Regions from separate parts of the Streptomyces sp. NBC_01296 genome, predicted to be linked through region 2. Evidence: riboswitches for the same ligand, from Rfam matches in the RefSeq annotation. Region 2 holds a riboswitch; each other region holds the start of a gene.

Region 1 (3,264 bases), 3.4 Mb from region 2:
GAGGGTCTTCCAGCCGGCCCAGTCGTCTTCGTACAGCGGGTCCTCGATGGAGACCATCGGGTACGCGGAGACGAGCTCCTCGTAGTACTCGGTCATCTCGGCGGCCGAGCGGGACTGGCCCTCGAACTCGTACTTGCCGTCCTTGTAGAACTCGGACGCGGCGACGTCGAGCGCGAGCGCGATGTCCTTGCCGGGGACGTAGCCGGCCTGCTTGATGGCCTCGACGATGAGGTCGAGCGCGGCGCGGTTGGACTCCAGGTTCGGGGCGAAGCCGCCCTCGTCGCCCAGGCCGGTGGACAGGCCCTTGGTGTGCAGGACCTTCTTGAGGGTGTGGTACACCTCGGCACCCCAGCGCAGCGCCTCGGAGAAGGACTCCGCGCCGATCGGGGCGATCATGAACTCCTGGATGTCCACGTTGGAGTCGGCGTGCGACCCACCGTTGAGGATGTTCATCATCGGAACGGGCAGCAGGTGCGCGTTCGGGCCGCCGAGGTAGCGGAAGAGCGGGAGGTCCGAGGCCTCGGACGCGGCGTGCGCGACGGCGAGGGACACGCCGAGGATGGCGTTGGCGCCGAGCGAGCCCTTGTTGTCGGTGGCGTCCAGGTCGAACATGGCCTGGTCGATCAGGCGCTGCTCGGTGGCGTCGTAGCCGACGAGCTCCGGGCCGATCTGCTCGATGACCGCGAGGACGGCCTTCTCGACACCCTTGCCCATGTAACGGTTGGGGTCACCGTCACGGAGCTCAATGGCCTCGAAGGCACCGGTGGAGGCGCCGGACGGAACTGCAGCACGGCCGGTGCTGCCATCGTCGAGGCCCACCTCGACCTCGACCGTGGGGTTGCCTCGGGAGTCCAGGATTTCCCGGGCTACGACGACGTCGATGGACGGCACGAGCATCTCCTTCTGGGATGTGACGCTGGGTGTGCGGTGGCATGTCAGGCCGTGGGATGGCCCCGCCGACTAGAGCCTAACCGGCTCCGGGCACTCGGCCAGCCGACCGCCCGCCTCCTGGGACGAAAAAGGGCCCGAATACCCGCCTTCCGGTACATAGGACTCTCGACTGCCGGCGTCCCGGCCGGGTCCGTGGCGGGACGGGGGAGGGGAACAGGAGGGGCTCGGGCCGGACAAACGCCGCCGCCCGGCGCGTGGGGGGAAGACGCGCCGGGCGGTGGGGATGCTGCGTGTTGTGCTCGCTGCCGCAGTTGTTGCGGCAGGGTTCAGCTGAGCTTCAGCTTCTGACCCGGGAAGATCAGGTCGGCGTCCGAGACGATGTCCTTGTTGAGCTCGAAGAGCTTCTCCCAGCCGCCCTTGACGCCGTTGGCCTCGGCGATGGTGCCCAGGGTGTCGCCGGGCTTGACCTCGTACGAGCCGTTGCCGGTCTTCGGGGCCAGGGCCTCGGAGCGCTCGGAGCGGGTCGTCGGAGCCTCGGAGCGCTTCGTCTCCTTCTTCGGCTCGGTCTTCTTCGGCTGGGTCTTCTTGGTCTCGGTCTTCTGCTCCGTCTTCTTCGGGGTGTCGGTCGTACCACCGCCGGTGTAGGAGGAGTTGGAGAGGCCGACGCCGCAGGACGGCCACGCGCCCTTGCCCTGGCCCTTGAGGACCTTCTCGGCGATGGCTATCTGCTGCGACTTGGAGGCCTGGTTGGCCTGCGCGGCGTAGGCCTTGCCGCCGTACGCGGCCCAGGTGGAGGACGAGAACTGCAGGCCGCCGTAGTAGCCGTTGCCCGTGTTGATGGACCAGTTGCCGCCGGACTCGCACTGCGCGACGCGGTCCCACTCACCGGAGGTGGCGGCGGAGGCCGAGCCGGCCGCCATCAGCGGGGCGGCGACGGCGACACCGGCGACGCCGGCGAGCGTGACGATGCGGGTGGTCCGCTGAATGGCCGTGGCGCGGCGGTGCTTGCCCTTGCCGGAAAGCAGCATGGAGTTCTCCTCACCGACGCCTACGAGGTGAGCTGTCGGGTTCGGGCTGATGAGTGCCCGGCCGTGCGACGTGGCGCACGACTTAACCCCTAGCCGTTTCCGCGGCCGTCTCTCAACGGCCGGTCCCGGCGCCTACCTTGGTTCCCCCGCTCCTGCCTTCGGCGCTTGACGCGACGACTGTTCCCCCCGTCCGCCGGCAGGATTCGGCGATGCGGTCGAAGGAGCCCGCGGTGGCGGGCGACTCAGAAGGTAGACACGTCTCTCCCCGATGTTCAACGAGGAACACCGGGGAGATGCGGCCCCTACTTGCGCTCCCTTTAGGGCCGTTTGCGCAGGTGAGGACGGGGTTTGCGGAAGGCTCCAGGCGGGACACGCCAGTTGACCGGAAGAGACACATGTCTCACTTGCAGATAACGGACATTCAGCTCTTTACGGATGCCCGAAGTGCCGTTATTTCTGCCTTAGATCCAGATTCTGACCGGGCTTGATCAGATCGGCGTCATTGCCGATGACCTGCTCGTTGGCCTGGTAGAGCGCGTTCCAGCCGCCCTTGAGCCCCTTGGCGGACGCGATGGTGGCCAGGCTGTCGCCCGCCTGGACGGTGTACGAGGGGGCCGACGCCCCCTCAGATGCCGCAGGCAGTTCCGGCGCGGGCGTACCACGGTGCTTGCCGGTGCCGGAGGTGTCCGGGATGGCACTCGGGTCGGTGGAGGCGCCCGGGGTGCCCGGGGCCGCGGGGGTGCCGGGGTTGGCCGGGACGACCGGAGCGGTCGGGTCCGCCGGGTTCCCGGGCGTGGTCGGGCTCCCCGGGGTCGTCGGCGCGGTGGGCGTCGTCGGGGCCGTGGGGGTACCCGGGTTCGCGGTCGGGTCGCCCGGGAGCACCGGGACGGTCGGCGACGTGGACGGCAGGTCCGGGTCGGGCATGACGGGCAGTCCGCTGTTCGGCGCGAGCGGCGCCGGCGGGATCGTGAAGTCCGGGGCCGGGGTCGGGGCGCCGAAGTCCAGCGCCTTCACTCCGGAGCCGCCCTTCGGGACCGAGTGGTCGGGGCGCGAGGGGCTCGGGGCGACGGGGCCGAGCGTGCCGGGCAGGCCCGGATCCACGGTCGCGGCGGGGGCCTGCTGGGTCAGCCCGGCCGACTCCGAGCACTGCCCCCACGCCTGGGGGCCCTGGCTGCCCAGCACCCGCTCGGCGACGGCGATCTGCTGCGAACGGCTGGCGAGGTCGGGGCGCTCGGCGAAGTCGAGGCCGCCCGAGGAGTTCCACTGCTCCTGCGTGAACGAAAGTCCGCCGTAGGACCCGCTGCCGGAGTTGGCGCTCCAGGAGCCGCCGCTCTCGCACTCGGCG
Region 2 (3,264 bases):
GACCAGAGGTCGAGCACCGGGCAGTCGTAGCGGTCGGCGATGGCGCGCACATGGGCGCTGTACGTGGCCACCTTGCCCCGGAGGTGCTTGAGGACCGGCACGCCCCGGGTGTCGAATCCGGTGGTGATCATGACGTGGCCGACGGCTCCGGTGAGGTCGGCGACGGCCGCCTCGAACCGCTCCGCCACGTCGTCCGGGTCACTGCCGGGCCGGATGATGTCGTTGCCGCCGGCGCAGAAGCTCACCAGGTCGGGTGCGAGCTCCTTGGCCCGGGGGACCTGTTCGGCCACGATCTGGTCGAGGAGGCGCCCCCGCACGGCCAGGTTCGCGTACCGGAATTCGTGTTCGTCGCGCTGATCGGCCAGGAGTACGGCCAGCCGGTCCGCCCAGCCGAGAAAGGTCTCCCCGGGCCCCGGGTCCCCCACACCCTCGGTGAAGCTGTCCCCGATCGCCGCGTACGAGCCGATGGTTTTGAGTGTCGTCTTCGTCGCTGCCACGAGAACACATCTTTCACCCCGGTGCGTGACCTACGCCATCGTAGGAAGGGGTTGACGGGCCGTGATCTATACCACCTGGTCAGTCCGGAATAACAGGGCGTGAGGCCGGGACCCCCCTCGGGTCCCGGCCTCACGTGTCCGGTTGCCTCGCTCCGACGGCGGGAGCCGTCAGATGCTCACGCCCTTGGAGCGGAGGTAGGCCAGCGGGTCGATGTCCGAGCCGTAGGACGGCCCGGTGCGGATCTCGAAGTGCAGGTGCGGGCCGGTCGAGTTGCCGGTGGAGCCGGAGAGGCCGATGGTCTGGCCGCCGGTGACGCTCTGGCCGGCGGAGACGGAGAGCTGGGACAGGTGGCCGTACTGGGAGTACTTGCCGTCCGCGTGCCGGATGACGACCTCGTTGCCGTACGCGCCCGCCCAGCCGGCGGAGACCACGGTGCCCGCGCCCACGGCCCGGACGGTGGTGCCGGAGCTCGCGATGAAGTCGACACCGGTGTGGTAGCCGCTGGACCACATGGCGCCGGGGGTCTTGTACTGGGTGGAGATCCCGCCGCCGACGGGGGCGACGAAGCCGGCGGCGCTGACCGTACCGGCGGCGGACTTGGCGGCGGTGCTCTTCTTGGCGGGCGCGGCGGCGGCCGCGGCCGCGGGGGCGGCGGGGGCCGGCGCGGCGTCCGCGGACCCCTTGTCGTCGGAGGAGGAGGCCGAGGCCGAGGCCGAGGACTTCTTCGCCGGGGCCGGAGCGGACTGCGCGGCCGGCGCCGCCTCGCCCGGCGCACCGAGGGTCAGCTTCAGCCCGGGGTGGATCAGCGACGGGTTGGTGCCGACTGCCTCGCGGTTGTCGGCGTACAGCTGCTGCCAGCCGCCCGAGAGGTGGCGGTCCTGGGCGATCTTGGAGAGGTAGTCGCCCGGCACGACCGTGTAGACGGCCGGCGCGGCCTGCGCGGCAGCGGCGGGCGCGGCCTGCAGCGCCACCGGAACCTGCAGGGCCTGCACGGGAGCCGCGGCGGGGGCGGCGGCCGGGGCGCCGGCCGCGTGGGCGCCGGCGGCACCCAGCAGCGGCAGCGCGAGGGCCGCACCACCGGTGCCTGCGACGGCGAAGCCGCGCGCCATGGAACGGGACTTGGGACGGCGGTGCTTACCCTTTGCAGGCATGGCGAATTCCTCTCCGTCGCCTGCGAGGTGAGCTGTCGGGTTCGGACTGGAGATGTCCGGCCGCACATGAACGGAACATGTACGGCTTCACCCCGAGCTGCACCGATACAAAGATCGGGCACAGCGGCTTACCTGGTTCCCCCGCTCCTGCCGCGCGCGTGAATAGTCGGGTGCGGTTCCCGGACGGCGGCAGGATTCGGCGGTCCATCCGGATCGATCGCGAAGGTAATCGAGTTCCGCCGCACGGAACAAGCCACGAATTTCCTGACGGATTCACAGGCCGCGGATTTCGACGGAATTCCGGTCACCCTCCGTCCATTCCCCGCCGCCAACAACCGCCCCGGCCGGGCCTTTCGGCTTCGACGATCAGGCACTCACGGTCACCGTATGATCTGGCTCACGGGGCTGCGCCCGATCTCGCCTCCAGTGATGGCAAGTTGGTCCCAACCAGCGCAATTCGGACATCCCACGACGACGCCGAGGAGTTCCCGTGACCCAGCAGATACCCCAGCCCCCGCGGACGGAGCCCCTGCCGGAGCCGGAGCTGGCCGGAGTGCGCAACTTCCGTGATGTGGGCGGCCTGCCGACCGCCGACGGACGGAGGGTCAAGCCAGGAAAACTATTCCGTAGCGGACATCTGGCACATGCCACCGAAACCGATGCAGAATTCCTCACATCGCTCGGCCTGCACACCGTCTTCGACTTCCGCAACCACGCCGACCACGCTCTGGAGGGGCCCGACATCGAGCTCCCCGGCGTACGGAACGTCAACATCCCGCTGTCGGATCCGGCCGCCGGCAAAGAATTCTGGAAGATGGTCCGCGACGGCGGCGTCGAACAGCTCCGTGGACTCCTCGGCGACGGAAAGGCCGCCGCCCGGATGACCAACTCGTACCGCGCGATGATCGAGAACCGCACCGCCGAGCACAGCCGGGTCGTCCACGCCCTCGCCGAGGACAGCGTGCCGGCGCTCATGCACTGCGCGGCCGGCAAGGACCGGGCCGGCCTGTCGATCGCCGTCACCCTGCTCGCGCTGGGCGTCGAGCGCGGCGCGATCGTGGCGGACTACCTGGAGTCCAACGCCCCGCACCGTCGCTACCGCGTGCGCCGCGGCAGCGACGCGCCCGAGGCCCGCTCCCCCGAGGTGATGGAGCTGCTCGCCCCGCTCTTCGACGCCCGCGCCGAGTACCTGAGGGCGGCCTTCGACACCATCGACGAGCACTGGGGCGGGGTGGACCGGTACCTCGCCGAGGGCCTCGGACTCACGCCCGAGACCCTCGACCGGCTGCGGGATCAGCTGCTCGAGCGATAACCCGAGCGACAGCCCGGCCGACGACGCCGCCGCCGCCGCCGGGAGACGATCGAAGAGAGCAGGCCGTCAGCCGCCGGCGACGGCCTGCTTCACCAGCGTCCTGCCGAAGTCCCACATCAGAGCGCCCCCGCCGTGTGCCTCGTCCATGACCGCGCGGAAGGCGCCGACGAACCGGTCGACGTCCCGCTCGTCCACGATCAGCGGCGGGATGAGCTTGATGACCTCCAGATGGTCGCCGGAGACCTGCGCCAGGATCCGGTGCTTCTGCAGCAGCGGCACCACGACCATCTGGGCGAAGAGCCC
Region 3 (3,264 bases), 790 kb from region 2:
GCGGTGCTGGTGTACGAGCCGCTCCCGGCAGAGGCCGACGAGAACGACGAGACCGAAGGGGCGGAGCAGTGAGCGACACCGCAGCCGTCACGATGACCTTCCACCCGCAGCCGCAGGCCGGCCAGGCCCGGCCCTGGGCCTTCCCGGCGCCCGAGCGGGGCTCGCTGTCCAACGGGCTGACCCTGCTGCGCTGCCACCGCCCCGGCCAGCAGGTCGTCGCGGTCGAGGTCAACCTCGCCGCCCCGCTGGACGCTGAGCCCGCGGGCCTGGACGGCGTCGCGACCATCATGGCCCGCGCGCTCTCCGAGGGCACCGACAAGCACTCCGCCGAGGAGTTCGCGGCCGAGCTGGAGCGCTGCGGCGCCACGCTCGACGCGCACGCCGACCACCCGGGCGTGCGGGTCTCCCTGGAGGTCCCGGCCTCCCGGCTGGCCAAGGCGCTGGGCCTGCTCGCCGAGGCGCTGCGCGCGCCCGCCTTCGCCGACAGCGAGGTCGACCGCCTGGTGCGCAACCGGCTCGACGAGATCCCGCACGAGCTGGCCAACCCGCAGCGCCGCGCCGCCAAGGAGCTCTCCCGGCAGCTCTTCCCGGCCACGCTGCGGATGTCCCGCCCGCGCCAGGGCACCGAGGAGACGGTCGCCCGGATCGACTCCGCGGCCGTGCGCGCCTTCTTCGAGGCGCACGTACGCCCCGCCACCGCCACCGCGGTGGTCGTCGGCGACCTGACCGGCATCGACCTGGACGCCGTACTGGCGGACACCCTGGGCACCTGGACGGGCAACACCGCCGCGGCCCTCCCGGTGCCGCCGGTGACCGCCGACGACACCGGCCGCGTGGTCATCGTGGACCGGCCCGGCGCGGTCCAGACGCAGCTGCTCATCGGCCGGATCGGGCCGGACCGGCACGAGCGGGTCTGGGCGGCGCAGGTGCTCGGCACGTACTGCCTGGGCGGCACCCTCACCTCGCGCCTGGACAAGGTGCTGCGCGAGGAGAAGGGCTACACGTACGGCGTGCGCGCCTTCGGCCAGGTGCTGCGCTCCACCGCCGACGGCAAGGGCGCCTCGATGCTCGCCATCAGCGGCTCCGTGGACACCCCCAACACGGGCCCGGCGCTCGACGACCTCTGGAAGGTGCTCCGCACCCTCGCGGAGGGCGGCCTGACCGATGCCGAACGGGACGTGGCGGTGCAGAACTTGGTGGGCGTGGCCCCGCTGAAGTTCGAGACGGCCGCGGCCGTCGCCGGCACGCTCGCCGACCAGGTCGAGCAGGAGCTTCCGGACGACTACCAGGCCCGGTTGTACGCGCAGCTGGCCCAAACGGGCACGGTGGAGGCGACTTCGGCCGTCCTGGCCGCCTTCCCGGTGGACCGCCTGGTCACCGTCCTGGTGGGCGACGCCTCGCAGATCGAGGCGCCGGTGCGGGCGCTGGGGATCGGTGAGGTCACCGTCGTCACCAACTGACGGACATCCCAAGGGGCTCCGGTGGCTTGTCCACCGGAGCCCTTTTTGTCTGTTTAGTGGAGAGGTTGCTTGTATGCGGTGTGGCGTACGCAACAAAAAGGCGTGTCTGTTTGGCGATTGACTGATGATCCGCCTAGCGTCGGCCGTGCTGTCCGTCAGTTGTACGCGCCGCATCCGCGGCACCGGGCAGCGATCGCCGAGTCCCCGTCAGGCGCGAGCCTGGGGAGCCGGGGACCCACATGTGTCCCTGGGGTGAATCGGACCGCCTCGTCAGAGGGGGCCCGTAGGAGACCTTCCTGCTCCGAACCCGTCAGCTAACCCGGTAGGCGAGAAGGAAGGAAAGGATCAGCCCCTTCATGGCGTTTGGCAGTCGTGCCGCCGGTAAGCACCGTGGTTCCAGTCGTCTGAGCCGCAAGACCGCCGGCTACGCCGGCATAGCCGCCCTCGCCACCACCGGTGTCGTCGGCTCCCTCGCAGGCCCGGCGTTCGCCGCGTCGGACAAGGCCCCCTCCATGGAGGACACCGGCCTGAACGCCGTCGTGACGGCCGAGGACCTGCCGGTCCAGATCGAGGCCCAGGCCGAGGCCCAGGAGCACGCGGCAGAGGCCGCGGCTGCCAAGGCGAAGGCGGAGGCCGACGCGAAGGCGCGCGCCGCCGAGGCCAAGCAGAAGGCCGAGGAGAAGGCGAAGGCCGAGCGCGAGGCCGCCGAGCGCGCCGCCCGCGAGGAGGAGCGCAAGCGCCTCAACACCTTCGTCGCCCCCGTCGACGGCTCCTACATCAGCACCCAGTGGCACGCGGGCGGCGGCATGTGGTCCTCCGGCAGCCACACCGGCATCGACTTCCACGCGGCCTCCGGCACCTCGGTGCACGCGGTGGGCGCCGGAACCGTGGTCGAGGCCGGCTGGGGCGGGGCGTACGGCAACAACGTCGTCATCAAGCACAACGACGGCACCTACACCCAGTACGGCCACATGACCTCGCTGGACGTCTCCGTCGGCGAGCAGGTCACCCCGGGCCAGCAGATCGGCCTGTCGGGCTCCACCGGCAACTCCAGCGGCCCGCACCTGCACTTCGAGGCCCGTACCGGCGCCCAGTACGGCTCGGACATCGACCCGGTCGCGTACCTGCGCAACCACGGCGTCGACGTCTGACCCGCAGCACTTCACCGAAGGCCCCGGCTCCCCGAGCCGGGGCCTTCGCGTTGTGGCCGCAAGCGGCCGCATTGTGGCTGTAAATATTCGCGATTTCCGTCCGCGCTCGGAAAACATCGCGTGTTGCAATAGAGTCCCAGTACGATCCGAGCACGGTCGCGGCAATGGCGTCGGCAGTCGGAAATAGGCGGAGGTCCGGACTTGCGTATTCCTGCGCACGCGGTATGCACGGCAATCCGCGACGACATCGTCTCCGGAGTCTTCGAGCCGGGCGGCCGGCTGACCGAGGAGCTGCTGGCCCGCCGGTACGGGGTCTCCCGCGTCCCCGTCCGCGAGGCGCTGCGGACCCTGGAGTCCGAGGGCTTCGTCACCACCCGGCGGCATGCGGGCGCCTGCGTCGCCGAGCCCACCGAGCAGGAGGCGGCCGACCTCCTGGAACTGCGGATGCTGATCGAGCCGCTGGCGGCGGCCCGGGCCGCCCGCCGGCGTACCGAGGCCCACCTGAAGGTGCTGCGCGGGCTGGTCAGACTGGGCCAGGAGCGGGCCAGGCGGGGCCAGGGCGAGGATCTGCGGTCCCTGGGGGGCTGGTTCCACGAGACCCTCGCCCAGGCCTCCGGCAGCCCCGGGCTGATCGCGCTGCTGACGCAGATGCG

Evidence for each region. A riboswitch is a leader RNA that binds a small molecule or an ion and turns the genes downstream of it on or off. The one in region 2 is predicted to bind cyclic di-AMP.
Region 1: another riboswitch for cyclic di-AMP. It lies ahead of OG299_RS23775 (transglycosylase family protein); the one in region 2 lies ahead of OG299_RS08440 (LysM peptidoglycan-binding domain-containing M23 family metallopeptidase).
Region 3: another riboswitch for cyclic di-AMP. It lies ahead of OG299_RS11525 (M23 family metallopeptidase); the one in region 2 lies ahead of OG299_RS08440 (LysM peptidoglycan-binding domain-containing M23 family metallopeptidase).

The regions. Positions count from the first base shown of each region.
Region 1 is NZ_CP130720.1:5,218,465-5,221,728, reverse strand. Features, by position in the region: gene eno (phosphopyruvate hydratase) at 1-897, opposite strand, end outside; gene OG299_RS23775 (transglycosylase family protein) at 1,218-1,919, opposite strand; cyclic di-AMP (ydaO/yuaA leader) riboswitch at 1,922-2,093, opposite strand; gene OG299_RS23770 (LysM peptidoglycan-binding domain-containing protein) at 2,370-3,264, opposite strand, start outside.
Region 2 is NZ_CP130720.1:1,799,576-1,802,839, forward strand. Features, by position in the region: gene OG299_RS08435 (SGNH/GDSL hydrolase family protein) at 1-497, opposite strand, end outside; gene OG299_RS08440 (LysM peptidoglycan-binding domain-containing M23 family metallopeptidase) at 666-1,649, opposite strand; cyclic di-AMP (ydaO/yuaA leader) riboswitch at 1,652-1,828, opposite strand; gene OG299_RS08445 (tyrosine-protein phosphatase) at 2,140-2,961, shown strand; gene OG299_RS08450 (aspartate aminotransferase family protein) at 3,028-3,264, opposite strand, start outside.
Region 3 is NZ_CP130720.1:2,585,349-2,588,612, reverse strand. Features, by position in the region: gene OG299_RS11535 (M16 family metallopeptidase) at 1-72, shown strand, start outside; gene OG299_RS11530 (M16 family metallopeptidase) at 93-1,460, shown strand; cyclic di-AMP (ydaO/yuaA leader) riboswitch at 1,645-1,803, shown strand; gene OG299_RS11525 (M23 family metallopeptidase) at 1,817-2,611, shown strand; gene OG299_RS11520 (GntR family transcriptional regulator) at 2,813-3,264, shown strand, end outside.